DNA from 3 places in the Rhizobium sp. TH2 genome. Region 1 is predicted to be linked to each of the others. Evidence: predicted binding sites of a transcription regulator. Region 1 holds the regulator's gene; each other region holds the start of a gene.
What was found. Region 1 encodes HrcA, which represses chaperone genes, less so after heat shock. Its sites were predicted from a motif close to GTTAGCACTCNCNNNNNGNGAGTGCTAAC; they were not measured.
Positions count from the first base shown of each region.

Region 1 (7,728 bases):
CCGGTGCTGGCGCCGTGCGCTTCAACCCGCTCTTCATCCATTCGAGCGTCGGCCTCGGCAAGACGCATCTGCTGCAGGCGATTGCCGCTGCAGCGCTTGCCAATCCGCGCAGCCCGCGAGTCGTCTATCTGACGGCGGAATATTTCATGTGGCGCTTCGCCACCGCGATCCGCGACAATGACGCGCTCACTCTCAAGGAATCGCTGCGCAATATCGACGTGCTGATCATCGACGACATGCAATTCCTGCAGGGCAAGATGATCCAGAACGAGTTCTGCCATCTGCTCAACATGCTGCTCGACAGCGCCAAACAGGTCGTGGTGGCCGCCGACCGCGCGCCATGGGAACTGGAATCGCTCGACCCGCGCGTGCGTTCGCGGCTGCAGGGCGGCGTCAATATCGAGATGGACGCGCCGGATTTCGCCATGCGTCTGGAAATGCTCAAGCTCCGTCTCGCCCAAGCAAGACAGCAGGATTCGAGCATCGATATCCCCGAAGCCATTCTTGAGCATGTCGCCACCAATGTAACGGCGTCCGGTCGCGAGCTGGAAGGCGCCTTCAACCAGTTGATCTTCCGCCTTTCCTTCGAGCCGAACCTGACACTCGAGCGCGTGGACGAGCTTCTCGCCCACTTGGTCGGCGCGGGCGAACCCAAGCGGGTGCGGATCGAGGATATCCAGCGCATCGTCGCCCGGCATTACAATGTGTCGCGACAGGAGCTCGTTTCCAACCGCCGGACCCGGGTCATTGTCAAGCCGCGTCAAATCGCTATGTATCTCTCCAAGACGATGACGCCGCGCTCTTTCCCGGAAATCGGCCGCCGCTTCGGTGGACGCGATCACACGACGGTTCTGCATGCGGTACGCAAGATCGAGGAACTGATTTCGGGTGACCAGAAGCTGTCGCACGAGATCGAACTCCTGAGGCGCCTGATCAACGAGTAACGGATGACGACAGTCGCAAGCCTGATGATGTACGATATGCCGGACCGGGTCCGGAGCGCCAATGATGCGCTCTGGATCGCGATCCGGGATCGTTTGCGCGCCAAGGGCTTTGCGGCACCGGATGTATTGGATCGCGGCGGCGAATATCATAGCTACTGGCTTCGGCCGGACCTCGCGCTGGCGCAGACCTGCGGCTATCCCTATGTCAGCGAGCTCAAGGGCAAGGTGCGGCTGGTGGCGACGCCGGCTTTCTCCTATTCCGGCGGCAAGGGCGCGAAACGGGCAAGCTTCATCGTGGTGCGCGAAGACAATCCGGCGCAAAGCCTCGAAGACATGCGCGGACAGCGCGCGGCCATCAACGATTGGCTTTCGAATTCCGGCATGAACCTGTTGCGCATATCGGTGGCACCGCTTGCTGGTGGAAAGCCGTTTTTCTCCGACGTTGTCGTGACAGGCGGGCATCTCGCCTCGATCGCCGCTGTTCGCGAAGGCCGGGCGGATGTTGCCGCCATCGACAGCATCACCTGGGGCCTGCATGCCAGGCATGCGCCGGAAAAGATCGCCGGCGTCAGGATAGTGGGCGAGACGCCGATGGGGCCGGGGCTGCCCTACATTACACGGCACGATGCGAGCGATGTGGAAGTGGCGGCGTTGCGGGATGCGATCTCGGATGCCTTGAGCGATCCAGCGCTTAAGGATGCGGTCGATGTGCTCGGCATATCTGGCATCGAATTCCTCGACGATACCGACTATGCCGAGCTGGAGCGCTTCCGCGACGAAGCGCTCCGCCTGGGCTACCCGAAGGTCGCCTGATCCGCCCGGACCGTCGATGTGGTTTCCTGCGCGTCCACGGTTTCCGGATAATGCGGATGGACCGGATTGTGATGGACGCGGAAGAAATACTGCTTCGCGACATCCCAATAGCCGTTATAGACCAGCCCGCCATTCAATTTGACATAGGCGTCCCGATTGGCCCGATAGAGGCCGGGAATCTTGTACCACGGCAAAGCCGGCTTGTTGTGATGCACGATATGCAGGTTGTTGTAGAGAAACAGCAGGCCGAAGGCCGGTGTGTTCTCGACGATGGCCGTGCGCTCTTCCTTCGTCTCGGCGAAATTGTGCTCGGCGAATGAGCGCAGCCGGGTGAAGGAGATGCCTGCATAGGCAAAGCCCAGCAGGTAAATCCAGAGCGGCATGCCGCAAATCGCTATGACCCAATAAAGCACGGCCGCAACGCCCGCGAGATGCACCGCCCAATGGGGGAGATGCCGAAAGTCGCCTCGCATGATCGCCGCAAGCTCATGGCTCCAGAAAGCCATGAGGGTCACGAACGGGCCGATGATCAGCCGGCCGGGCAGGGTGTTGTTGACCTTGGTCAGTAGCCGCCCGAAGGCACCCAGACGCTGCCATGTCGGGCCTGTCATGTAATAGGATTCCGGATCCTCGATCGGGTCCGTCAGCCATTCGTCATTGTGATGCTTGAGGTGGGCGCGCTTGTAGAGCGGGTAGGGTAGCCAGAGTGCGATGGGCACCGACCCGATCGCGTCATTGAGCCGCCGGAAGCGGGTGGGGTGGCCGTGCAACACTTCGTGCTGAAGCGAGCCATGCCACGCCACGAGCCAGCCACCGGCGAGCAAGAGCAGGATGAAGGGAACGGATTCCCAGAAATAAGTGAGAGCCAGCCAGGCCGAGTAGATGAAAAATGCGAGGAAAAGAGTTGGCCATTCGACCGTGAAGGGGGATTTCTTGTTCCGCTTCACGGACGGGCTCGGTTCATCGAAATGAATCGTCGCCATGTGATTCCGAATAATAAGAATCAGGTTCTGAACGCGGAGAGCAGATCGTCCTGGCGCTACCTAATGACTATACATATGCACCCAAGCTTGCGCGACGGTCAAGAGCCCTGTCAGTATCGAGTCAAAAAAATCATGCAAAAAGAACGAATTGAGTATGATGGTGGCAGGATCATGCTGCGAGATCGGCGACGACTGCATCCAGGATGAGCATGCCCTGCGGGGTGCAGCGCAGGCGGGAATTGCCGATACGTTCGACGAAGCCGTGTTGAAGAAGGAAGTCTTCGCGCTCGGGATCGAGTCCACGTCCGGATAGCGACGTCCATCGCGCGAGATCGAGGCCTTCACGCAGGCGCAGACCCATCAGCAGCATCTCATCGGCCTGTTCGGCGGTTTCGAGTGCGTCGCGATCCACCATGCCATGGCCTTGTTCGTTGACGAGCTTCAGCCATTCCTCCGGTGTGCGGTGGGTCGCTGTCGCAAATTTCCGCCCGCCGGATGTCAGCCGCCCATGCGCACCGGGGCCGATCCCGGCATAGTCGCCATAGCGCCAATAGGTGAGGTTGTGGCGGCTTTCCGCACCCGGCTGGGCATGGTTGGAGACCTCGTAGGCCGGCATCCCGGCGGCAGATGTCACGGCCTGGGTGATCTCATAGAGTTCCGCTGCGGCATCCTGATCGGGAATGATAATCTTGCCAGCCTTGTGCAGCCCAAAGAACGGCGTACCTTCCTCGATCGTCAGCTGGTAGAGCGACAGGTGATCGACGGCGTAGGAAATCGCCTCGTTGAGTTCGCGTGTCCACTCGTCTCCGGTCTGGCCGGGCCGGGCATAGATCAGGTCGAAACTCATGCGCGGGAAGATTTCGCGCGCCAGCTTCACCGCCCGCAGAGCATCCTCGACATTGTGAAGCCGGCCGAGGAACTTCAGGTCGCGGTCATTGAGCGCCTGCACGCCGAGCGACACGCGGTTGACGCCCGCGGCACGGTAACCCCGGAAGCGCTCGGCCTCGACGCTGGACGGATTGGCCTCCATCGTGATCTCGATGCCATCCGGAACATGCCAGTGCCGCGCGATGCCATTGAGGATCGCATCCACCGTCTCCGGCTTCATCAGCGATGGCGTGCCGCCACCCATGAAGATCGAGGTGACCGTGCGGCTGCCAGAGATCGCCCGCATGGCGGTCATCTCGGCCAGGAACGCTTTCACATAGGCGTCCTGGTCCACGGCCATGTGGCGGACATGGCTGTTGAAATCGCAATAGGGACACTTGGCCGCGCAGAACGGCCAATGGACATAGACGCCAAAGCCGGGCTCACCCGAATCCGCCAGCAATGGTGCGTCCTTGATCAAGTTCAGCCTTCCAGGCAGGTTTCGACGAAGAGCTTGAAGGCGCGCGCGCGATGCGACAGCGCCTGCGCGTCACCCGGCTTCCAGCCATGCTTGGCCTCGGCCGGCATCTCGCCGAATGTCTTGGCATAGCCGAGCGGCTGGAACACGGGATCATAGCCGAAGCCGAGATTGCCGCGCGGTGGCCAGACGATATGGCCTTCCACCTCGCCACGGAAAATCTCGGTATGGCCATCCGGCCACGCGAGGCAAAGTACGCTGACGAATCGGCCGGTGCGCTTATCAGGCGTCGTCGCATCCTTCTCGGCCAGCGCTTTCTCGACCTTCTCCATGGCCATGTTGAAATCGCGGCTGCCGTCCTCGCGCTCGGTCCAATTGGCGGTGTAGACGCCCGGTGCGCCATCAAGTGCATCGACCGCAAGCCCCGAATCGTCGGAGAGGGCGGGCAGGCCCGAGGCCATCGCGGAGGCGAGCGCCTTGATCCGGGCATTCTCTTCGTAAGTCGTACCTGTCTCGTCCGGCTCGGCGAAGTTGAGGTCTGCGGCGGACTTGGCCTCGAAGCCCAGTGGACCGATCAGGTCGCGGATTTCACTGATCTTGCCCGCATTATGGCTGGCAACGACGATCGTCTTGGTATCGAGCTTGCGCATTCAAAGTCCCCAGATGCGAGCTTCGGTGAATTCGAGCGAATTGCCCGCCGGATCGCGAAAATAGATCGAGCGTCCGCCTTGCGGCCACTCCATGTCGGATTCGATTTCGACGCGCGCCGCCGTCAACCGGTCGCGCCAACCATCCAGTTCCTCCGCTTCGGCCTTAAAGCAGAGATGGCCGGGACCGTGGGCACCATGCGGCGGCACTGGCAACTGGCCTTTCTTGTAAGGAATGGCGGTCTCGGCCGGATTGAAGATCAAGAGCACGCCCGGACCGCATTTGAAGAAGACGTGCCGGTTGCCCGCCCGCGCAATTTTTTCCAACCCAAGGACATCGGCATAGAAGCGCTCGGCGGCATCGAGATCGCTAGCATAGAGCGCGGATTCGAGGATTTGTGCCGGCGCCTTTGCCATCATCCCTCTCAGGCGATCGCCTGCTTCTGCATCTCGACCAGTTCGGAAACGCCCTGCTTGGCGAGACCCATCAGCGTATGGAGTTCTTCCTCGCTGAACGGCGCGCCTTCCGCGGTGCCCTGGATTTCCACGAAGCCGCCGGTGCCGGTCATAACGAAATTCGCGTCCGTCTCGGCCGAGGAATCTTCGAGATAGTCGAGATCGAGCACCGGCTGATTGGCGAAGATGCCGCAGGAAATCGCCGCGACATGGTCCTTGAGGACCTTCTCGACCTTCAGCATGTTGCGCGATTCCATCCATTTCAGGCAATCGTGAAGCGCGATCCAGCCGCCGGTGATCGACGCCGTACGGGTGCCGCCATCGGCCTGGATGACATCGCAATCGACCGTGATCTGGCGCTCGCCGAGCGATTCCAAGCTGACCACGGCGCGCAGCGACCGGCCGATGAGACGCTGGATTTCCTGCGTGCGGCCGCCCTGCTTGCCGGATGTCGCCTCGCGGCGCATGCGGTCGCCGGTCGAGCGCGGCAGCATGCCGTATTCAGCGGTCACCCAGCCCTTGCCGCTGTTGCGCAGCCATGCCGGCGGCTTTTCCTCGACGCTTGCGGTGCAGAGCACATGCGTGTCGCCGAACTTGACCAGGCAGGAGCCTTCGGCGTGCTTGGAGAAGCCGCGCTCGAAGCTCACCTTGCGCATTTGGTCTGTCTTCCGTCCGGATGGCCGCATGTCTTCCTGCTCCTGATCTCTTCAAAGCATGCCTCTTAGTCGGACAGGGTAGGTTTTGCAAAGGAAAAGGGTTGAAATTCCTTTTGCGTGGACGCTGGAACAACTATATTCCAAGCCATGAGAATGATTAGGTCACTGGCATGAAGGGTATGGACGAGCGGTCCGGTGAAATCTTCCGGCGGATCGTCGAAAGCTATCTGGGAAGCGGCGAGCCCTTGGGCTCGCGTTCGCTGTCGCGCCTGCTGCCCATGTCGCTGTCGCCCGCATCCGTACGCAATGTGATGAGCGATCTGGAAGAGTTGGGGCTCATCTATTCGCCGCACACCTCCGCCGGCCGGCTGCCGACCCAATTAGGTCTGCGCTTCTTCGTGGACGCCTTCATGCAGGTCGGCCATCTCTCGGATGAGGAACGGTTGCAGATTGATCGCCAGATCCGGCCGCCAAATCGCGACTTCCCCGTGGAGAGCGCACTCAACGAAGCGAGCCAGATACTGTCTTCCGTGTCGCGCGGGGCGGGTCTGGTGATCACCGCCAAGAGCGATACGCTGGTCAAGCATGTCGAATTCATCCGGCTTTCGCCGGAAAAGGCGCTCGCCGTGCTGGTCGGCGACCAGGACGAGATCGAAAACCGCATCATCTCGCTGCCAGCCGGCACGACGTCCTCGCAGCTGACGGCGGCGGCGAATTTTCTCAACGCGCATCTCTCGGGCCTGACGCTGGCCGAGGCGCGCGTGCGCATCGACAAGCTCAAGGAAACCATCCGCGCCGAACTCGACCAGCTTTCGAGCGATCTGGTCGAGCGTGGCCTCGCCGTATGGTCCGGTGGCGCCAATGATGGTCGCTCGGCGCAGCTCATCGTGCGAGGGCGCGCCAACCTGCTCGAAGGGGTCGAGGGTGCCGAGGATATCGACCGGCTGAGATTGCTTTTCGACGACCTCGAAAAGAAGGAATCGCTTTCCGACATCCTCAATCTCGCCGAAGGCGGGCAGGGCGTGCGGATATTCATCGGATCCGAGAACACGCTGTTTTCGATGTCCGGTTCCTCGCTGATCGTCGCACCCTACAAGAACAGCGAGGACCGCATCATCGGCGCCGTCGGCGTAATCGGTCCGACCCGGCTCAATTATTCCCGCGTCGTGCCGATGGTCGACTACACCGCCCAGCTCATATCGCGGCTCGCCGGCAAGACGCCCTGAACCAAGCACTTTGCGGCACGTTTCTTGCTCTTAAGCCTTGATTTTTTGACGGCAAAGCTCGATATCCGCAGCAACCCAAGCAAGATTCAGAACTTTCGGAGACCGTGATGACGGACGACAACAAGAACGCTTACGAAACGGAGGCTCAGGAAGCCGTGGCCGGTGCTGAAACGCCCGACGCTGCCCAGGCCGCCGATGCGCAGGCTGAAGCGCCCGCCGAACTCGATCCCATCGAGGTATTGAAGGCCGAGAATGCCGAGCTGAAGGACAAGTTCCTGCGGCTGGCCGCCGAGATGGACAACCTTCGCCGCCGCACAGAGCGCGAAGTGAAGGATGCCAAGACCTATTCCGCCGCAGCCTTTGCGCGCGACATGCTGTCGGTCTCGGACAATCTTCGTCGCGCGCTGGATGCTGTTCCGGCGGAAGCCCGCGCCGCCGGCGAAGCCGGCTTTCTGGCGCTGGTCGAGGGCGTCGAGATGACCGAGCGCGCGATGCTGTCCGCGCTCGAGCGCCACGGCGTCAAGAAGATCGAGCCCGCCGGCCAGAAGTTCGACCCGCATTTCCACCAGGCGATGTTCGAGGTTCCCAATGCGGACCTGCCGAACAACACCGTCATCCAGGTCGTGCAGGATGGCTATGTGATCGGCGAGCGCGTGCT
Region 1 covers NZ_CP062231.1:590-8,317, forward strand. The annotation lists gene dnaA (chromosomal replication initiator protein DnaA) at 1-944, shown strand, start outside; gene IHQ71_RS00010 (phosphate/phosphite/phosphonate ABC transporter substrate-binding protein) at 948-1,757, shown strand; gene IHQ71_RS00015 (fatty acid desaturase) at 1,739-2,740, opposite strand; gene hemW (radical SAM family heme chaperone HemW) at 2,910-4,094, opposite strand; gene rdgB (RdgB/HAM1 family non-canonical purine NTP pyrophosphatase) at 4,091-4,735, opposite strand; gene IHQ71_RS00030 (VOC family protein) at 4,736-5,149, opposite strand; gene rph (ribonuclease PH) at 5,158-5,874, opposite strand; gene hrcA (heat-inducible transcriptional repressor HrcA) at 6,015-7,070, shown strand; gene grpE (nucleotide exchange factor GrpE) at 7,178-7,728, shown strand, end outside.

Region 2 (10,609 bases), 1.7 Mb from region 1:
GATCTTGCCCACGACGATCGAAGCTTCGTCACCGGCGTTCTCGGCGATCTGGCGAACCAGCGACTGCAGAGCGCGGCGAACGATGTTGATGCCGGCTTCCTGATCGTCGTTTTCACCCTTGGAGGTGATCTTGGTCGAGGAGCGGAGAAGAGCGACGCCACCACCGGCAACGATACCTTCCTGGACGGCAGCGCGGGTCGCGTTGAGCGCGTCGTCGATGCGGTCCTTCTTTTCCTTGACTTCGACTTCCGTCGAGCCGCCGACGCGGATCACGGCAACGCCGCCAGCGAGCTTGGCAAGGCGTTCCTGCAGCTTCTCGCGGTCGTAATCGGAGGTGGTTTCCTCGATCTGCGCCTTGATCTGGGTGACGCGGCCTTCGATGTCGGACTTCTGGCCGGCACCGTCGACGATCGTGGTGTTTTCCTTGGTGATCGACACCTTCTTGGCGCGGCCCAGCATGTCGAGGGTCACGTTTTCGAGCTTGATGCCGATGTCTTCGGAGATCACGGTGCCGCCGGTCAGGATGGCGATGTCTTCGAGCATTGCCTTGCGGCGGTCGCCGAAGCCGGGAGCCTTGACGGCAGCGATCTTGAGGCCGCCACGGAGCTTGTTGACGACGAGGGTCGCAAGCGCTTCGCCTTCGACGTCTTCAGCAATGATGAGCAGCGGACGCGAGGTCTGGACGACAGCTTCGAGCACCGGCAGCATGGCCTGGAGGTTCGAGAGCTTCTTCTCATGGAGAAGAACGTAGACGTCGTCGAGATCGGCGACCATCTTTTCGGCGTTGGTCACGAAGTACGGCGAGAGATAGCCGCGGTCGAACTGCATGCCTTCGACGACTTCGAGTTCGGTTTCGGCGGTCTTGGCTTCTTCAACCGTGATGACGCCTTCGTTGCCGACCTTCTGCATGGCTTCGGCAATGTCGAGACCGACCTGCTTGTCGCCGTTTGCGGAGATCGTGCCGACCTGTGCGACTTCTTCCGAGGTCGAGATCTTCTTTGCCTTGCGGGCAAGATCCTTGACGACTTCGGAGACAGCGAGGTCGATGCCGCGCTTGAGGTCCATCGGGTTCATGCCGGCGGCAACGGCCTTGTTGCCTTCGCGGATGATCGAGGCGGCGAGAACGGTCGCGGTCGTGGTGCCGTCGCCGGCGATGTCGTTGGTCTTCGAAGCGACTTCGCGGACCATCTGGGCGCCCATGTTCTCGAACTTGTCTTCAAGTTCGATTTCCTTGGCGACCGAGACGCCGTCCTTGGTGATGCGCGGAGCGCCGAAGGACTTGTCGATGATGACGTTGCGGCCCTTGGGACCGAGGGTGACCTTCACCGCGTCAGCGAGAATGTCGACGCCGCGCAGCATCTTTTCGCGTGCGGTGCGGCCAAACTTGATTTCTTTTGCAGCCATTTTAGAAAACTCCCGGGCTCAGTGCCCATTGGTTGTCATGGATTGAAGGGATCCGGCAATCAGCCGATAACGCCCATGATGTCGGATTCCTTCATGATCAGAAGGTCTTCGCCGTTCACCTTGACTTCGGTGCCCGACCACTTGCCGAACAGAACGCGGTCGCCGGCCTTGACATCAAGAGCAACGAGCGAGCCCTTGTCGTCACGAACGCCGGAGCCGACAGCGACGATTTCGCCTTCCTGCGGCTTTTCCTTGGCGGTGTCGGGGATGATGATGCCGCCCTTGGTCTTTTCTTCGGATTCCACGCGGCGTACGACGACGCGGTCATGGAGCGGACGGAAATTGATGTCTGCCATCGTTAGTTTCCTCGATCAAATAGATTGCCGGGTCTTCTCCGGATGAATGGATTGTTAGCACTCGTCTCCTTGGAGTGCTAGCGGCGTGGATTTAGGCTTCACGTGTTCGTGAGTCAAGGTTGAGCTCGTGAAATATTTTTAACGGAATGGTGAATGGGCGACGGCCGGGTTTCGAGCTTTCACACTGCCAGCAGCGAGGTCGCTGGAAGATGGATGCCCGGCCCAAACTGAAGGCGGCCGGGAAACGTGGCTTCCCGGCCGCAATGGCTTGATCTTGGGCTCTCACAGACTGCGGACTTATTTCGCCTCGCTCGCCGCCTTCTCGATAAGGTCTGCGACGGCCTTGGGGTTGGACACATAGACGGCGTGGCTGCCGGGGACTTCCTTGACGGTCGAGCCGGCGCGGCTTGCCATCATGCGCTGGGCCGGCGGCGGGATCATCCGGTCGTCGGAAGCGACGAGGTAGTGGCTCGGCTTGCTCTTCCAGGCCGGATCGGTGACGGCGCCAGTCAAAGCGCCCAGGCCCCACGGAACCTGGGAGTCGGCCATGAAGGCGGCGGTGTCGGCATCGACATCGGCGGCGAAGGAAGCGGCGAACTTGGCCTTGTCGAGGAACAGGAAGCCATCGACCGGCGGCAGGATCGGCGGAACGGCAGCACCCTCCGGCGGATTGGCGATCAGCGTCGAGATCGACTCGCCCTTGTCGGGGGCAAAGGCGGCGACATAGACCAGCGACTTGACCTTCTCGTCGGTGCCGGCTTCGCTGACCACGACGCCGCCATAGGAATGGCCGACGAGAACCACGGGGCCGTCGAACTGGGCAATGGTGCGCTTGGTCACCGCCACGTCATCGGCAAGCGACACGGTCGGGTTCTGGACGATGGCGACATTGTAGCCGTCCTTCTTCAGGATGTCGTAGACGCCCTTCCAGCCCGAACCATCGACGAAGCCGCCGTGAACGAGGACGATGTTCTTGACGCCGGTGGGTTCGGCATGGGCGATTGTTGCGCCGGTGGTGGCGGTGACGACGACGGAAGCGGCCAGCGCTGCGGCGGCGGCGATCAGGGTGTTGTTGGTCATTTGGGTATCTCCTCTGGGGTTGCCTATTTCGCGATAACCATTATTGCGATAATTAATATCTAACCGAAGATGATTCCTTTGTCCAGAAGTTTTTTATCGCGATAATCATTTTTGTGATAAGGTGCTCTCAACACTTCGATAAAAGGATTCGTTTCATGACCGAACCACCGCTTTTGCCGCTCGACAGCCAGCTCTGTTTTTCCATCTACTCGGCGGGAATCGCCATCAACCGGGTCTACAAGCCGATGCTCGACGAGTTAGGCGTCACCTATACCCAGTATCTCGTCCTCTCCACGCTGTGGGAACTGGACGGCTTGACGATCACGGCGATCTCCGACCGGCTGTGGCTCGAGCCCTCCACCATCACGCCGGCGGTCAAGCGGCTCGAAGCCGCGGGCTATGTCGAGCGCCGCCGCAACAAGGAGGACGAACGCCTCGTCCAGGTGTTTCTAAGCACCAAGGGCAAGGACCTGCATGCCAGGACCGGATGCCTGACCCAAACGCTGCTCGAGCGATCGGGCTTTTCGGTGCCTGAGATGATCGCCCTGAACGAAAAGGTACAGAAGCTGAGAAGCGGCATGCGAGAGACCACACCTACGTGAGTATGGTGAAGAGCCAGCCGGCACGATCGGAACACCTTCGCGCTGGGCTGCCGGCGGTTATCACGCATTGACAGGCCCCGCACTTTGGGCCAGAAAGCTCCCATGGAGTGTGCGAATACTCCACGAGGCGTCATGCTGCAGTTTCGCATCCCGATTTCAAATTGCGGAGCAAACCCATGGCGAACTTTGGTTCGATTTCGGCTGACAAGCTTTTCAAGCTCATCGGCACCCCCCAATCCCCTGTTATCATTGACGTGCGCGACGACGACGATTTCGCCGCGATTCCATCCCTCATCCCCTCCTCGATCCGACTTGATTATTCCACCGTCGATACCTGGGCCGGCGACTTTGCTAGGCGCCAGGTCGTCGTGGTCTGCAAGCGTGGCAAGAAACTTTCCGAGGGCGTGGCCGCCTTCCTCAGGCTCGCCGGCGCCGCGGCGGAAGTTCTCGACGGTGGCACCGAAGCCTGGATCGAGGCCGGCCTGCCGATGGTGCCGGTGGCGCGGATTCCTGGCGGCGCGGTGACCGGCAACACGCTCTGGGTTACCCGCTCGCGCCCGAAGATCGACCGCATCGCCTGCCCCTGGCTGATCCGGCGTTTCGTCGATCCGCAGGCAAGGTTCCTTTTCGTCACGGCATCCGAAGTCGAAGCGGTAACCGAGAAGTTCGGTGCCACGCCCTTCGACATCGAGGGCGTCTTCTGGAGCCATCGCGGCGAGACCTGCACCTTCGACACGATGATCGAGGAATTCGCGCTCGACATTCCCGCACTCCACCGCCTTGCCGAGGTTGTGCGCGGAGCCGACACGGATCGCCATGATCTTGCCCCTCAGGCTGCGGGGCTGCTGGCCGTTTCGCTCGGCCTCTCTCGCATGCATTCAAGCGATCTCGCCCAGTTGGAAGACGGCATGCTGGTCTATGACGCCTTCTATCGCTGGGCGCGCGACGCGACGGAAGAGCGCCACACCTGGGAAGCGCATGCGCCGCGGCGGGCCAAGCCATGACGGCGGGCATTGAGACCGCGGCCCGGCCGGAGCAGACAGCTCCCGCCGAGGCCCCCTCGTTCTCCGAAGCGACTCGGGTCTGGACGAAAATCGGGTTTCTTTCCTTCGGCGGACCGGCGGGCCAGATCGCGCTGATGCACAAGGAACTGGTCGACGAGCGGCGCTGGATATCCGAGAGCCGCTTTCTGCATGCGCTGAATTTCTGCATGCTGTTGCCGGGGCCGGAAGCGCAGCAACTGGCGACCTATATCGGCTGGCTCATGCACGGCTGGCGCGGCGGCGTGGTGGCCGGCACACTGTTCGTGCTGCCGGGCTTTCTGGTGATGCTCGGGCTTTCCACGGCTTATGCGCTGTGGGGAGAGACCGATTGGCTCGGCAGCCTGTTCTTCGGGCTCAAGGCGGCGGTGCTCGCCATCGTCATCGAGGCAGTGATCCGGATCGGCAAAAGGTCGCTGAAGACCAACGCCATGAAGGCGATCGCGCTCCTCGCGTTCCTCGCGCTCTTCCTGCTGAACGCACCGTTTCCGCTGGTAATCCTGCTGGCGGGTATCGCCGGCTATGTCCTGTTCCGGACCGGCGCCAGGACGCCGGCAATCGGGCATGGCGCAGCGGTCGAAGTCGCCGACAACCTGCGCACCGACCATCGCGCCTCGCCGAAAGGCGCCTTGGCCGCCGTCATTCTCTGGGGCGCATTATGGGCGCTGCCCTTCGTCCTCATCTGGATGGCGGGCAATCCCGGACAATACTCGGAGATCGGCAGCTTCTTTTCCAAGATGGCGGTGGTAACCTTCGGCGGCGCCTATGCCGTGCTTTCCTATGTCGCCCAGCAGGCGGTGGACCATTATCACTGGCTGCGGCCGGGCGAAATGCTCGACGGGCTGGCGCTCGCCGAGACGACGCCGGGGCCGCTGGTGCTGGTGCTCACCTTCACCGGCTTCATGGCCGCCTACCGCAATCCCGGTGGCCTGCCGCCGCTGGCGGGCGGCATCACGGGCGCGATCCTCACGACTTGGGTGACCTTCGTGCCCTGCTTCCTGTGGATTTTCCTCGGTGCCCCGTGGATCGAGAGGCTCCGCGAGAACAAGGCGCTGGCCAGCGCGCTGGCGGCGATCTCGGCGGCGGTCACGGGGGTGATCCTCAACCTCGCGATCTGGTTTGCGCTGCATGTGCTCTTCGCCCGGGTGGACACGCTGCGCGCCGGACCCTTCGCGGTCGCATCGCCCGAATGGACGACGCTGGATCCGTCAGCACTGGTTCTGGCGCTCGCCTCGGCCATCCTGCTCTTCCGTCTCAAGGCCGGCACCTTCGCCACGCTCGCGATCTGCGGCACGGCTGGCATGGTGCTGAAATATTTGGGCCTCGCCTGAGGAAAATCAGGAGGCCAGGCGCATGCGGATTGGGCTGCCCTTGTCGCGCTTGACGAGGCCCTTTGCCTCCAGGTCCAGTTGAACGGTCTTCGACCACCAGCCGAGGCCCGCGCCATCAGTGAAGGTTTCGCCCGGTAACCGGACCGCAAGTCTCTCGACGATTTCGGCGAGCGTAAGCGGTTTGTCACCTCCGGCGAGCACATCGAGCCAAGCTTGCCGCACCAGCCCATAAATGCCGGCATCGACGCTATATGTCTTGCTCGGATGATTGACATTCTCGATATCGATTTTCGTTGCGGTCATGGCGGCCTCCATGGGGTTGATGGAAGAATGACGTGTGCGATCAGTCAATCCCGACAGCATGTGCGGAAATATCCTCCTCACCCGATCGTGATTACCCTCGATCAATCGTGACTTTCATCCTCCGCCCGGTCTGGGCAACCTCCCCGTCTTGACGAAAAGCAAATGGAGGAACGATATGCCACACTTGCCATTGACCCGACGCAGCCTCTTTATTTCGTCCGCGACGCTGCTTGCCGCGCCCGCAATCCTGACCCGGTCAAGCTTTGCCCAGACCGCGCCCGAGGACACCATGAACACCATGCCCGAGACCAAGAGCTTCAACATCGGCAAGTTCAAGGTCGCCACGATCCGTGACGGCAAGGTGCTGGCCGAAAGGCCGAACGAGACATTCGGCATCAACCAGAAGCCGGAAGATGTCGCGGCTTTGCTCGAAGCCAACATGCTGCCGGCGGACAAGTTCATCAATTCCTTCGCGCCCACCCTGGTCGATACCGGCAGCGACGTGATCCTGTTCGACACCGGCTTCGGCGAAGGCGGCCGCGAGAAGGGCAACGGCCAGCTTGTCGCCGGCATGCAGACGCTGGGCTACGAACCCTCCCAAGTGACGCTGGTCGTGCTGACCCATATGCATGGCGACCATATCGGCGGCCTGATGGAAGGCGGCAAGCCGGCTTTCGAAAATGCACGCTATGTCGCCGGCCAGGTCGAATACGATTTCTGGAAGGATCCGGCCCGTATCGGCTCGCCGGCCGAGAACGGCCACAAGGGCGTACTGAAAAATGTCGTGCCGCTCGCCGAGAAGATGACCTTCGTCAAGGAAGGCTCGGAAGTTGCGCCCGGCATCGTGGCGCATGAGGCCTTCGGCCATTCGCCCGGCCACCTGGTCTTCCGGCTGGAATCCGACGGCAAGGGCCTGATCATCACCGGCGATACCGCCAACCACTATGTGTTGTCGCTGCAGAACCCGGATTGGGAAGTGCGCTTCGACGCCGACAAGGCGGCTGCGGCAGCATCACGCCACAAGGTATTCGACATGATCGCGGCCGAGAAGCTGCCCTTCGTCGGCTATCACATGCCCTACCCGGCCGCAGGCTTCGTGGAGAAAGCCGGTAATGGCTATCGCTATGTTCCGGTGACCTATCAGTTCGAGATTTGACCCGATCTCACAGGCAATGAAAAAGGCGCGCCCCCAGTGGCGCGCTCTTTGGTTTCGTCACCCATTACGAGGACGTCTTCAATTTCGTGTTGCACAGGCTGTAATAGCCGCCGCCCTTCTGGATCCATTTCAGCGAACCCAGCGTATTGTTGGCCTTGTTCTGGTGATAGGCGTCGACGCAGGTATGGAGACGACCCTTGCCAGCGGATTCGGACGAGTATTTCGCGGCAATCGCCTTGGGGAACATCACACCCTTGGGCGCCGCAGCCGTTGCCTTTTCAGGCTCCTCGTCGGCATCCATCGAGACATCCGGCTCGGCGGTCGCGTCGGCGCCGCACTGTGCCTTGCGGAAGTCGTTCCACTTCACATTCTTGGCCGACCCGTCCTTCTGGGCGATCTTGTATTTGGAACTGCACTCTTTCATCGTCAATGCCGAGGCCGGCGTCGCCGCCGCGAAGATTGCCACGGACCCTAGAAGTGCGAGAGAAGTGAGGATTGCGGCTCGACTCGACATGGAAAATCTCCTTCCAGTTGCACGATTGCGAATGCTACCATCGGATTCGCAAAACCACTTGTCAATGCGGTAAACCACATGAGGAAGCCTTCCCGAACACTGGCGGATTGATGGCAAAACAGAGAAGCAAGTGGCCTTCAGGACAGGTCGATGACGAGGGCTCTATGCCTTGCCCAGATGTTTGGGCCAGAATTCCTGATGTATTGCGGCGGCTTCCTCTTCAAGGTTCGTCGGACCGACGACGGTGACGATGCGCGCGCCGGTTTGCAACACCGCCCGACTCGGTACGTTCAACCCGATCCCGGCGATCTCGCCAAGCCGCGTTTCGGAACACGCAAACACCATCCGCCCGATGCCTGACCAGTAAATCGCGCCGGAGCACATCGCGCACGGCTCCGTGCTGGTGTAAAGCGTGCAGTCAGCGAGAAAAGCCGTGTCGTAGTGTTTCGCCGCCAGCTTAACCAGGTTCATCTCGGCGTGGTTCGTCATATCGTGGCCGGTGAAGACGCTGTTTTCGGCGCGCAGGATGACTTCGCCGTCCTTCACCAGCACCGCGCCAAACGGTTCGTCGCCGTTTTCCATCGCGGATTTCGAGAGCGCAATCGCCTCGTGCAAGAACGGCTCGTGGTTTTCCATCAGAGTCTCCCTCCCAAAAACTGGCGCGAGACAACTTTGTATTAAATCGAAGGGATTTCATAGAGGCTGCAAATCGGATTTAAGATCGGCGAACTGTGTCGCCGCAACCGTCAGCTTCTGGCTCCAATCAACGGGTCCTTGAGTCTAGGCGGCAAAGCCGCTCGCCAAAGGGTGTTCAAATGACCGTGGATGATAGGAAGCCTGCGCGCCCGGGACGAGATCTGACGACCGGACCGATCGCCTCGACGCTGCTGATCTTCGCGCTGCCGGTGCTCGGCTCGAACGTGCTGCAATCGCTGAACGGCTCAGTCAATGCGGTCTTCGTGGGCCGATTTCTCGGCGAGACGGCGCTGGCGGCGACCTCCAACGCCAATCTGGTTCTGTTCCTGCTGCTCGGCACGATGTTCGGCATCGGCATGGCGGCGACTATTCTTGTCGCTCAATCCTTCGGTGCCAGGAACATTGCGGAGGCCAAGCGCGTGGTCGGCACCAGCGCGGCCTTCTTCTTCCTGCTGTCCGCGATCTTCGCCATCTGCGGCTGGATTTTCGTGGACCGGATTCTGGGTCTGCTCGGCACGCCACAGGATGCCCTGCCACTGGCGCGGGAATATCTTCGCATTATCTTCGTGGCAGTGCCGGCGATGAGCCTGTTGTCCTTCGTGATGACCATCCTGCGCGGCGCGGGCGATTCCCGCACGCCGTTCATTTTCATGGCCGTGGCAGTCGTGCTCGACATAGCACTCAATCCGCTGCTGATCACGGGCGCCGGACCGTTTCCGGAACTCGGCATCGCGGGCTCGGCCATGTCGACTCTCATCGGCCAGAGCGTCAGCGTCGTGGCGATCCTGATCCTGCTTTATGCGCGCTCGCATCCGCTCGCGCTCAGGGGCGCCGATCTCGCTCTGCTCCGTCCCGATCCCAGGCTGCTCAAGGTCATCGTACTCAAGGGCATTCCGATGGGACTGCAGATGATCGTCATCTCGGTCTCCGCGCTGATGCTGATGGGGCTGGTCAATTCGTACGGATCCCACACGGCGGCGGCTTACGGCGTCGCGGCCCAGCTCTGGACCTATATCCAGATGCCGGCACTGGCGATCGGTGCGGCGGTCTCCTCCATGGCGGCGCAGAATGTCGGCGCCAGGCGCTGGGATCGGATCGGCCAGATCACGCGCTCCGGCATCGGCTTCAACCTCGTGCTGACCGGTGCTCTCGTCGCCATCCTGTTCCTGTTCGACCGGCCGGTGCTCGGGCTTTTCCTCGCCGAAAGCCCCGCCGCGATCGATACCGCCGTCCACATCAACAACCTCGCCTCGTGGTCCTTTATCCTGTTCGGCGTGACGATCGTAATCTTTGCGACCGTGCGCGCCACCGGCGCGGTGATGCCGCCGCTGATCGTGCTCGCCATCTCGCTGCTGGTGATCCGGACGGGCTTTGCCTATGGCTCTCAATCCTGGCTCGGCACCGATGCGCTGTGGTGGAGCTTTCCGGTCGGCTCGATCTGCTCGCTGGCCTTAGCGCTCGCCTATTTCCGCTTCGGCCGCTGGCGCAGCGTGCATATGCTCGACGCGGAGCGCCCCGCAGCCGGCGAACCGCCGGATACGGGGCTGGGCGTGCCGAGAGAGCGAGCTTTCATCGAGGGCGATTAAGCCGCCTTGTTCTGCTTGTACGGATCGAACCGCGTGTAGAAGGTCTCACCCTTTGCGGCCATGTCCTTGAGCAGCGGTGTCGGTGCGAAGTGGCCGCCGTATTTGGCGGCGAGCTTCTCACAGAGCGCGACGAAGGTCTTCACGCCCATCCCGTCGATATAGCTCAGCGTACCGCCGGTATAGGGCGCGAAGCCGAAACCGAGGATTGAGCCGACATCGGCTTCACGCGGATCGGTGACGATGCCCTCCTCGACGGTGCGGGCCGCTTCGAGCGCGATGGTGGCCAGCAGGCGCTGCTTGAGTTCGTTGAAATCGACCTCTTCGGCAGCCTTCTGCGGGTAGAGATCCCTGAGGCCCGCCCACAGCGACTTCTTGGCCGGCTTCGGCGGATAATCGTAGAAGCCCTTGGTGTTCTTGCGGCCGAGGCGGCCGAGGCCGTTGACCATCTTGTCGACCAGCGCCATGTGTCCCTTCTTGACGGAACTCTCGCCGAGATCGGCGATCTCGGCCTTCATGATCTTGTAGGAGAGGTCGATGGCGA
Region 2 covers NZ_CP062231.1:4,142,978-4,153,586, forward strand. The annotation lists gene groL (chaperonin GroEL) at 1-1,404, opposite strand, end outside; gene groES (co-chaperone GroES) at 1,464-1,760, opposite strand; gene IHQ71_RS20550 (alpha/beta fold hydrolase) at 2,058-2,840, opposite strand; gene IHQ71_RS20555 (MarR family winged helix-turn-helix transcriptional regulator) at 2,996-3,442, shown strand; gene IHQ71_RS20560 (sulfurtransferase/chromate resistance protein) at 3,619-4,446, shown strand; gene chrA (chromate efflux transporter) at 4,443-5,813, shown strand; gene IHQ71_RS20570 (DUF6958 family protein) at 5,820-6,116, opposite strand; gene IHQ71_RS20575 (MBL fold metallo-hydrolase) at 6,292-7,272, shown strand; gene IHQ71_RS20580 (hypothetical protein) at 7,337-7,786, opposite strand; gene IHQ71_RS20585 (nucleoside deaminase) at 7,949-8,422, opposite strand; gene IHQ71_RS20590 (MATE family efflux transporter) at 8,602-10,068, shown strand; gene IHQ71_RS20595 (FAD-dependent oxidoreductase) at 10,065-10,609, opposite strand, start outside.
Region 2: the regulator HrcA is predicted to act here: its motif matches at 1,814-1,842, upstream of groES (co-chaperone GroES).

Region 3 (10,609 bases), on a different replicon from region 1:
GATCGCATTCATGGCGATCGTTTTGCCGTTTTCAGCGCAGGCTGCGGATGTGGTGCTGGGGAACTGGAATATCCAGACACTCATATATCCGGGCGATTCCAAGACCGTCTTCCCTGACGATTATGTCCGCAAGGATGCGGACTACGCGGATTTGAAGCGTTGGCGCGATATGCTCGCGGCCGACATTCTCTTCTTGCAGGAAGTGACTAGCCCCGCCGCGCTCGATGCCGTCTTTCCGGTGGCGGAAGGCTGGCAGCATTGCATTAGCGGCCAGTTTGCCGAAGCTGAAGGCCAAGCGGCAGCACCGGTCTGCACCAAATCCGGCATGACGGCAGTGAAACCGACAACGGCGGAGCGCGTGCAGTATCACGGCGTAGCCCTTCGGCCGGGCTCGCCGCTGAAGCTCGTCGATATCAGCGACTACAAACCCCTTGATGTTAAATTCAAGGATAATGGAGTCCTTCGCAATCTGCGCTGGGGCCTCGATATCACGGTCGAAGCGCAGAGCGGCAAGCGACTGCGCGTCCTCGATGTGCATCTCAAAAGCGGCTGCTTCGATGATTTCGTGCATTTCAGCTTATGGAGCACAGACCCGGCGACGGCAGGGCCAAAGGACAAGGCCTGCGACACGTTGGGCCAGCAAATGTACCCGTTGCGCCAGTGGATCGAGGCGCGCGAAACGGCCGGCCATGCTTGGATGATTGTCGGCGACTTCAACCGGCGCTTCGACGCACAGCCTGGCTCCATTCCCGACGAAGCGTGGACAGGAATGACAGGCTACAGCGCCAACCGCGACGGTATCGACCGAGAAGGCCGGCCGGATATCGAGATATTCCGCCAGCCCTATGCGAACATGTCGATATGCTAGCGGGAGTTCCGGCAACCTAATCCCACAAGCGTTGCCAACCCAGATGGATACAACATCCTGCCGATCGAATTCTTCATCTACGGCAAGAAGACCGCCGCCATGGTGACTGCGGAATCCGAGACGCAATTCCCCTGGCCGTCGCCCACGCTCGACGACAAAAAGCGCCTTTCCGACCATTGCCCGAGCAATCTGAAGATCAACATGAATTGAGGAGATAGGCAGGTGCGGCTATTTTCTGTGGTAGCGACACTTCTCGCTCTCTTTTCACCGGCAGCAGCGATTGCAGGCTCGGCCACGATCAAGGACGAGTTTGATTCAAAGACCCCCGCGAAGCACTGGTATGTCTGCAATCGCGACGAAAATGACTTTACCTTCGGCAAGGCCGATGGCGCACGGCGCACGGCAGCCACCCAGATCGTCCGACCGCTTCTTAAAAGCAGCGCGTTTGCGCTGCGGTTCGTCCATCTCGGGTGTGCCGATGAGGACGGCAAATATACCAAGGATGGCGACGAAAGATCGGAGCTATGGGAAACGGATGAGGTCGAAGCGCCGCTTGGAACCGATATTTGGTACCGCTTCGACATGTTCGTCGATGACAGCATCAAGCTTGACACAGGCCGTTTCGTCATCGGTCAGTGGAAGCGGGATCGCTCGCCGCAAAACGCGCCGATCCTGGCGCAACGCTTCAACGGTCGTGCCTTCAGTGTGACGCTAGAGCAAGATAACGAAGATCCCGCGCGCAATAAGCTCGACACGTTGTGCCGGGTCTTCATTGCGACGCAAGCCTCCGCCCCGAAAGAGCCCGGCGACAGCTTTCCGCACCGGTTCCTAAGCGTTCCTCGGGTTTTGGAATTTGCTCAGGAAGAGGTTCTCTCCGTCGGGCATGACGCGCAAGAGACGGCTCACGCCAATCTTCCCGGTACGCTCGCCCAACTGTCGGGTTGCGTGCAAAACCTTGAAGTGACGCGGTACGCCCCGCTGCCCGACCCTTTCGGCAAATGGACCACCATGGTCTACCACATGCGACTGATCCCCGATCAGCGAGGCCTTATCGAAATCTGGGCGAACGGCACGAAGATAGCCAAGATCGAGGGGACGATCGGGTTCAAGCCGTATACAGACGAGGTCAATCAGTATTTCAAGTTCGGCGCTTATCGTGATCCTGCCGAATTTGATACCGTGACCAAACTCGATAGCTATGTTCGGAGTGAACGGAAATCGGACGTCGACCCAGAGGGCAAGCTTGCGCCCTAGCGAGCTACTTTCTTCCATTGCGATGGCTGAGGGAGGCGCGTATGGCTGAGATCAAGACGACACCGACCGACGTCAGCGTCGATGATTTCCTCAACGGCGTCACGCATCGCGTGCGCCGCGCCGACGGCCAAGTGCTGCGCGCGATGATGGAGCATGTCACTGGCGAGCACGCGGTGATGTGGGGTCCCTCGATTGTCGGCCTCGGCATCTATCGCTATCAGTGCGCCAGCGGCCATGGCGGCGATATGTGCCGCGTCGCCTTCTCGCCACGGTCAGCGAATCTCGTGTTCTATGTCGGCGGATTCCCCGAATATGAGGCGCTACTCGCGAAGCTCGGCAAGCACAAACGCTCCAAGGCCTGCCTCTACGTGACCAAATTGTCGGAGGTAGATTTCGGCGTGCTTGAAGAGACACCCGGCGGACCTATGCGGCGGCCGAGGGGATCGTCCACGGCCCCGGTTGCTGAAGCGGGTTAGTATCACAGGGACACGATCTCCGAGCTCAAATTACCTCGCGACGCGGCGATGTAGGGATAGATCTGCTTTTGGGTCCAGGTTCGAAGACTTTCATTTAGAATTCGGGGTGATGGGATCCGAACTGCCGACCCCCTTGTTCGAATCTGGCGATTGGGTCATCCAATCTCGCTGAAGGCAGGCGGCTTCTATTTCAAATGGCTTGCGACAACAAAATCGTATCGCGGCCATGGTACAATGCGGACGCAAGTGCCGAGATTCTTAGCATATGAAAAAGACACCCCCCGCCAGCTCAAGTCCGCTTGAGCAACTGTTCGACCGCGTCCCGCGGTCCACGATTGCCTATTTCTGGGAGGGTGCGCATCCCGTCAGTGGGCTTGCCTACGATCGCCGGTTGACCTGGGGGGATGCACGCAATGATCTCGTTTCCACTGGAGGCTCGGGCTTTTCGTTCCTTGCGATCATTGTCGCAGCCAGCCGTGGCTGGATCGACCGCCGGCAGGCGATAGAACGGATGCTTGGGATGGTCGCTTTTCTAGGAAAAGTACCGCGTTTCCATGGCGCATTCCCGCATTTCATCAATGGTGCAACAGGACATGTCGTGCCTTTCTCGCGTCATGACGATGGCGGTGATCTGGTCGAGACCGCCCTCCTCTTGCAAGGCTTGATTTGCGCACGTCAATATTTCGACGGCAACGATTCCGACGCGAGTCTGCTACGAACACAAATTCAGGAATTGGTCGATGACGTCGAGTGGGATTGGTACACGCCTGGCCCATGCGAGGCGCTGTACTGGCATTGGAGCCCAAAGCACAAATGGAAGATGGCGCTTCCGATCACGGGTTGGAACGAGGGTCTGCTTGCCTACGTTCTCGCGGCCGGTGCGCAACAACACGCAATTGACGACAGCGGGTTCCATCACGGCTGGGCAGGAAATGGAGCTTTGCGCAATGGCAACAGCTATTACGGCCACATCCTACCCGTAGGCCGACCGTTCGGAGGTCCGCTGTTTCTGGCTCATTCCCCATTCTGCGGCCTCAACCCGCGCTGGATGCGGGACCGATATTGCGACTACTGGGAACAGAACGTCGCCCATGCCTCAATCCACCATGCGCACGCCGTGCACAATCCGAACGAGCATGCCGGTTATGGCGCGGCGTGTTGGGGGCTGACGTCGTCGCATGGTCCAACGAACTATGTGGCCAGCGCGCCGGACAATGACCTCGGCATTATTGCCCCGACGGCGGCGCTCTCGAGTTTTCCGTATCTGCCGGAAGCAGCAGAAGCTGCGCTGAGGCATTATCTTGCAGTTGCCGATGGCCGGCTCTGGGGCCGCTACGGCTTTGTCGACGCGTTCGCGGCCAATGGACGGTGGATTTCGAAGAGCTATCTCGCTGTAAACCAGGGGCCGATCATCGCGATGATCGAGAACCACCGGTCCGGACTTCTATGGAATCTTTTTATGGACGCACCGGAAATCAAACTTGGCCTCGAAAGACTTGGAATAGGGTCGCCCACGGCCTCGCACATCGAGACTGTGATGGCTATCTCAGCCGGCTGAAGGAGAAGGCAATTGTCAGCGCCGTCATCGACGGACGAGAAACGCTTGAATTCATGCCGACCCGATTCAATTAACTCACTAGAACAAAGTCAGCAGACGAACCGGCAATCTCAGCTCAGAATTTAAATCGCTAGCACTCTGACAAGGAGAGTGCTAACACGGTGAGATTGGCCCTGATGGCCATAAGCTCTTTTCATTGAGGATATTTAGAATGACGGATATCAATTTCCGGCCACTGCACGATCGTGTCGTCATCCGGCGCATCGAAGCCGAAGCCAAGACCAAGGGTGGTATCATCATTCCCGATACCGCCAAGGAAAAGCCGCAGGAAGGCGAAGTCGTCGCTGTCGGCTCTGGCGTTCGTGACGACAAGGGCTCGCTCGTTGCCTTGGACGTCAAGGCTGGGGATCGGATTATGTTCGGAAAATGGTCCGGAACTGAAGTCAAGCTCAAGGGCGAAGATCTTCTGATCATGAAGGAATCCGACATCATGGGCGTCATCGCCTGATCGTTCAATTCACCCGTACTAGCCAATGAGCAATTTGCTCGGGAGTTTTCATCATGGCTGCAAAAGAAATCAAGTTTGGCCGCACCGCCCGCGAAAAGATGCTGCGCGGCGTCGACATTCTCGCTGACGCGGTGAAGGTCACCCTCGGTCCCAAGGGCCGCAACGTCATCATCGACAAGTCCTTCGGCGCTCCGCGCATCACCAAGGACGGTGTCGCTGTCGCCAAGGAAATCGAACTTGACGACAAGTTCGAGAACATGGGCGCCCAGATGGTCCGCGAAGTTGCTTCGAAGACCAACGACATCGCCGGCGACGGCACCACGACCGCGACCGTTCTGGCCCAGGCAATCGTTCGCGAGGGCAACAAGGCTGTTGCCGCGGGCATGAACCCGATGGACCTCAAGCGCGGCATCGATCTTGCGGTTACGGCCGTTGTGAAAGATATCCTTGCCAAAGCCAAGAAGATCAGCACATCCGAGGAGATCGCCCAGGTTGGCACGATCTCCGCCAATGGTGAGAAGGAGATCGGCGCCTATATCGCGGAAGCGATGCAGAAGGTCGGCAACGAAGGCGTCATCACGGTTGAAGAAGCCAAGACCGCCGAAACCGAACTCGAAGTCGTCGAAGGCATGCAGTTCGACCGCGGCTATCTCTCGCCGTATTTCGTCACCAACGCCGAAAAGATGGTGGCTGAGCTTGAGGATGCATATGTGCTGCTGCACGAGAAGAAGCTCTCAAACCTACAGGCCATGCTACCAATCCTCGAAGCGGTCGTGCAGGCCGGTAGGCCGCTCCTGATCATTTCCGAGGACGTCGAAGGCGAAGCTCTTGCAACGCTCGTCGTCAACAAGCTCCGTGGCGGCCTCAAGATCGCTGCCGTCAAGGCTCCTGGCTTTGGCGACCGCCGCAAGGCTATGCTAGAAGATCTTGCCGTCTTGACCGGCGGCACCGTGATCTCCGAAGACATCGGCATCAAGCTCGAGAACGTGACTCTTGAGATGCTGGGCCGCGCCAAGAAGGTGTCGATCACCAAGGAAAACACCACGATCGTCGACGGTGCCGGCCAGAAGTCGGACATCGAAGGTCGCGTCACCCAGATCAAGGCTCAGATCGAGGAAACCACCTCCGATTACGACCGCGAGAAGCTGCAGGAACGTCTTGCCAAGCTCGCTGGCGGCGTTGCCGTGATCCGCGTCGGCGGTTCGACGGAAGTCGAAGTCAAGGAAAAGAAGGACCGCATCGACGACGCGCTCAACGCGACCCGCGCTGCTGTCGAAGAAGGCATTGTTCCCGGCGGCGGTACGGCACTGCTCAGAGCCTCGGTCGTTCTCGATATCAAGGGTGAAAACGACGACCAAAACGCCGGCATCAACATCGTCCGCAAGGCGCTGCAGTCACTCACACGCCAGATCGCAGAAAACGCAGGCGACGAAGCGTCGATCGTCGTGGGCAAGATCCTCGAGAAGAACGAAGAGAACTTCGGCTACAACGCCCAGACCTCTGAATATGGCGACATGATCACCATGGGTATCGTCGACCCGGTCAAGGTTGTCCGCACCGCGCTGCAGAACGCTGCTTCCGTTGCCGGCCTGCTGGTGACCACCGAAGCCATGATCGCGGAGCTGCCAAAGCGTGATGCGGCTGGCGGCGGCATGCCCGATATGGGTGGCATGGGCGGAATGATGTAGTTTCTGCCGACAGCTGCAAAGCACAATCAACAGGTCCCGGGGTCACCCGGGGCCTATCTTGTCTCATGTCGCGCTCAGACGCGCGATCTTTGCTGAGGAATGCCGGCACGCTCCCCATTCCGATGTCTTACAATTCCCAGGTCAAATGGAGAAGAAGATCGATGATTTCTACGTCCGGGCTTCATGATGCAAGCCGCAGTGATGAAAAGCCCTGGCTGAAGGTTCTCGCGAAATATCGACAGCCCCATTCCGGCCGCAGCGCTCTCGAGCTCGCCGTGACCGCACTTCCGTTCGTTGTGTTATGGATGCTCGCCATATTGGCGGTCTGGCACGAAATCTGGTGGGGTCTGATTTTGACAGTGCCTGCCGCCGCGTTCCTGCTGCGGCTTTTCATGATCCAGCATGATTGTGGCCACGGCTCCTTCTTCGGACACCGCTGGCTCGACGACTGGACTGGCCGAACGATCGGCGTGCTGACCTTGACGCCATATGACTATTGGCGCCGGGCGCATGCAGAGCACCATGCGTCCGCCGGAAATCTCGACGAACGCGGCGTCGGCGACATCACCACGCTCACAATCGACGAGTACGAAGCCCTCTCGCGTTGGAGCCGCCTTGGTTATCGCCTTTATCGGCATCCACTCGTCATGTTCGGAGTCGGACCGGCTTGGCTGTTTCTGATCAAACAACGGTTGCCCTTCGGCATGTTTCGATCGGGCTACTTGCCGTGGGCGTCAACGATAGCAACAAATGTAGCGGTCGCGACTCTGATCGGCGTCATGATCTGGATCACCGGGCTCCTGCCGTTTCTGACCGTGCATCTGCCGATCACTCTAATGGCCGCCGCGGCCGGCGTCTGGCTATTTTACGTCCAGCACCAGTTCGAGGAAACACACTGGTCAAAGAAGCCGGAGTGGCAGTTCCAGACGGCTGCGCTACACGGCGCATCGCATTACGACCTTCCCTTCCCGCTCAAATGGATCACTGGGAATATCGGCATTCACCACGTCCATCATCTGTCGAGCCGCGTGCCGTTCTATCGGTTGCCCGAAGTGCTGCGCGATCAACCAGAACTGGCCGGTCTCGGCCGGATTACTCTGTTGCAGAGCTTTCGCTGCGTCAGGCTCACGCTGTGGGATGAAAGAAATGCTCGGCTCGTTTCGTTCAAAGAAGCAGCACAGCGGCGACAATGATATGTTCCGGACACTGAGGATCAGCGATATCGAAATAATTTTCCCGTTCGGATGATAATAGGGATGAAGGGAATCGAACTGTCGACCTCGCTATGTCATGACGGCAGGATTGCGCAAAAAGCGGTCGTCAGCTTGAACTCAGACTTGACCGATATCCGATCGTGCCCTGCTATGACTCAGATCGCGAAACCAGATATGCTGATGCCAGTGCCTAGACGATTGCGGCAGATGTCCGAGGGCGCTTGCATGCGTACGTTTCAGCCGCAATAGGCCGTTTTGAGGTTCTCACATAAACACCACTCACCTCACCGTGACGACCACCTTTCCTTTTGCGCGGCCCGTATTCAGGTAGGCAAGAGCCTCCTCGATCGCCGCAAAGGGGAAGGTCCGGTCGACGACGGGCCGTATGGCACCGGAATCGATCAGCGCAGTAATCTCGCGCAGTTGATCGCCGTGCGCGCGCATGAACAGGAATGAATAGCTCACGCCATGACGTCTTGCCTTCTTCCTGATTCCGTAGCTCAAAAGGCGCACGACCGTTCGCACGAACCAGCCTGACCCCAACTCCCTCGCGACATCGGGATCAGGCGGACCAGAGATCGAGATCAGCTTGCCACCGGGCTTCAGCACGCGGAGTGATTTTTCGAGCGTGTCCTTGCCGAGGCTGTTCAGTACGACATCATAATCGCTGAGGATCGTCTCAAACTTCTCCTTCTTGTAATCGATGACGACATCAGCGCCGAGATTCCTGACGAGGTCGAGGTTGGCGGTGCTCGTCGTCGTCGCGACCGTTGCGCCGATATGCTTCGCCAGCTGGATGGCAAATGTTCCGACGCCGCCGGAGCCGGCATGGATGAGAACTTTCTGGCCTTTCTTGAGATTGGCTTTTTCGATCAGTGCCTGCCAGGCGGTTAAACCGACGAGGGGAATAGACGCCGCTTCTTCCATGCTGAGATTTTTTGGCTTGATGGCAACGTCACCTTCGTTCATGGCGATCAGTTCCGCGAAAGTGCCGATGCGATCCTTGTCCGGGCGTGCGTAGACCTCGTCGCCAGGCTTGAACCGCTTCACTTTGTGGCCGACCCGGACGACAACGCCAGCCGCCTCATTGCCCAGAACGAGCGGCAGGCGATAAGGCAAGATGGTTTTGTACTCGCCATCCATGGTCTTCGAATCGAGCGGATTTAGACCGGCGGCCTGGACCTGGACCAGGACGTCGTCGTCCCTGAGCTGCGGGTCCGGCCTCTCGCCGATCCGTGCGTCGCTGTTCTTGCCGTAGCGATCGATGAAGAACGCTTTCATGTCTTGTTCTCGTGCATTGGTATTCTTCTTTCAGGTTCTGCTGATTGCATGAGGTGCACCATCCGTTTCACGATCTCAACGCAGCCACGCTGAGCGTTCTCGTTCGAATTGTGCGCTGGGCCTCCCCCAATGTGCTGACTGCTCGGAGATGGCCTCGCCTATTCCGGAGGATGCGCCTCTTATGATGACGACTTTTCGTTCTGAGTGCTCCCTGACCGTTTTGTTCGTTGCGAACGCACGCAGACGCCGTCTTCCAAGCGCAGTAAGATTGTATTCAACATCTAACTTGAACTTAGATGTCATTTGCAATATAAAAAATCAAGGGCTTTTTTTGGCTCAGGAGAAACCTTCGATGAAATCCGAAGACCGGAACGACCAATGTGGGAGTTCACTAATGTCAGGCAGCCCAGGATCGACTGGGGAGCAGCCCGGGCAAGTGTCGATTGGGCTCACAACCGGTCTAGAGTTTGTTGCGATGCTTGCCGCCGGAAATCTGCCGCGGCCGCCGATGGCAGAGATGCTGCCCTTCAGCCTGCTACCGCCCGAAGTAGGTAAGGTAGAGCTGCGTGCGGTGTCCGAGCATCGTTTTCTCAACACGATGAAAACGGTGCATGGAGGATGGATCATGACAATGCTCGACACTGCCATGGCGCTTGCAGCGCACACAACCTTGGCTCTGGGGGAGCTTTGCCCATCTCACGAGACTGCTGTGAAATTCGTCCGGCCCATTTCTGCTGACTGCGGCGAATTGCGCGTCACGGGCGATGTTATTTCACGTGGACGGACGCTCATCACGTTGGAGGGAAGGATAGAGAGCCTGCAAGGCAAGCTCTTTGCCCACGGCACATCGACCTGCTTGATCACTCGACGAGACGCATAATGTTGCCTGTGTGCTTCACCCAGGTCTCGAAGCAAGAGGTGCATCGGCCCTGGTGACGCCTTGCCCCCGAACTCACCCCTTCAGGCTGCTCGAAAGGAATATCCATGACTAGGGATCACGACCCAATCGTTATTGTGTCTGCCGTCAGAACGCCGCTCGGTCGCTTCCTTGGCGATCTGGCGCCAGTACAGGCCACGACTCTCGGCGCGCATGTGATCCGCGCCGCACTGGAGCGCGCGAACCTCGCACTCGATGGTCCGGATGAGGTCATTATGGGCTGCGTGCTTCCCGCGGGACAAGGACAAGCCCCCGCCCGGCAGGCAGCACGTGGAGCAGGTCTCTCGGATGCAGTCGGTGCCACGACCATCAACAAGGTTTGCGGGTCCGGGATGAAAGCCGCCATGCTGGGGCACGATCTTATCCTCGCCGGCACAGCTGATATGGTTGTCGCGGGCGGGATGGAATCAATGTCGAACGCGCCGTACCTTCTAAAAAAGGGCCGCTCGGGATATCGCGCCGGCCACGACCACATCTTCGATCACATGATGCTTGATGGCCTGGAGGACGCCTACGAACCGGGCCGCGCCATGGGGGACTTCGGTGAAGCCGCCGTGGCGGCCTACCAGTTTACCAGGGCTGATCAGGATGCGTATGCCATAGAATCCTTGACCCGCGCCCGCACCGCAATCGAGAATAAATCGTTCGTCGATGAAATTGCGCCTCTCAGAGTTCCGGTAAAGGGGGGGAAAAGATCGTCGATACCGACGAGCATCCTTTGAAGGTGTCTCCCGAAAAAATCCCAACTCTTCGGCCTGCGTTTCGGGCCGACGGCACCATTACCGCAGCCAGCGCATCCGCAAATGCGGACGGTGCTGCGGCGCT
Region 3 covers NZ_CP062232.1:184,156-194,764, reverse strand. The annotation lists gene IHQ71_RS29770 (endonuclease/exonuclease/phosphatase family protein) at 11-868, shown strand; gene IHQ71_RS29765 (polysaccharide lyase) at 1,091-2,122, shown strand; gene IHQ71_RS29760 (DUF1801 domain-containing protein) at 2,164-2,598, shown strand; gene IHQ71_RS29755 (glucoamylase family protein) at 2,864-4,156, shown strand; gene groES (co-chaperone GroES) at 4,368-4,664, shown strand; gene groL (chaperonin GroEL) at 4,718-6,352, shown strand; gene IHQ71_RS29740 (fatty acid desaturase) at 6,514-7,545, shown strand; gene IHQ71_RS29735 (NADP-dependent oxidoreductase) at 7,846-8,847, opposite strand; gene IHQ71_RS29730 (PaaI family thioesterase) at 9,200-9,727, shown strand; partial or broken gene IHQ71_RS29725 (acetyl-CoA C-acyltransferase) at 9,832-10,609, shown strand, end outside.
Region 3: the regulator HrcA is predicted to act here: its motif matches at 4,286-4,314, upstream of groES (co-chaperone GroES).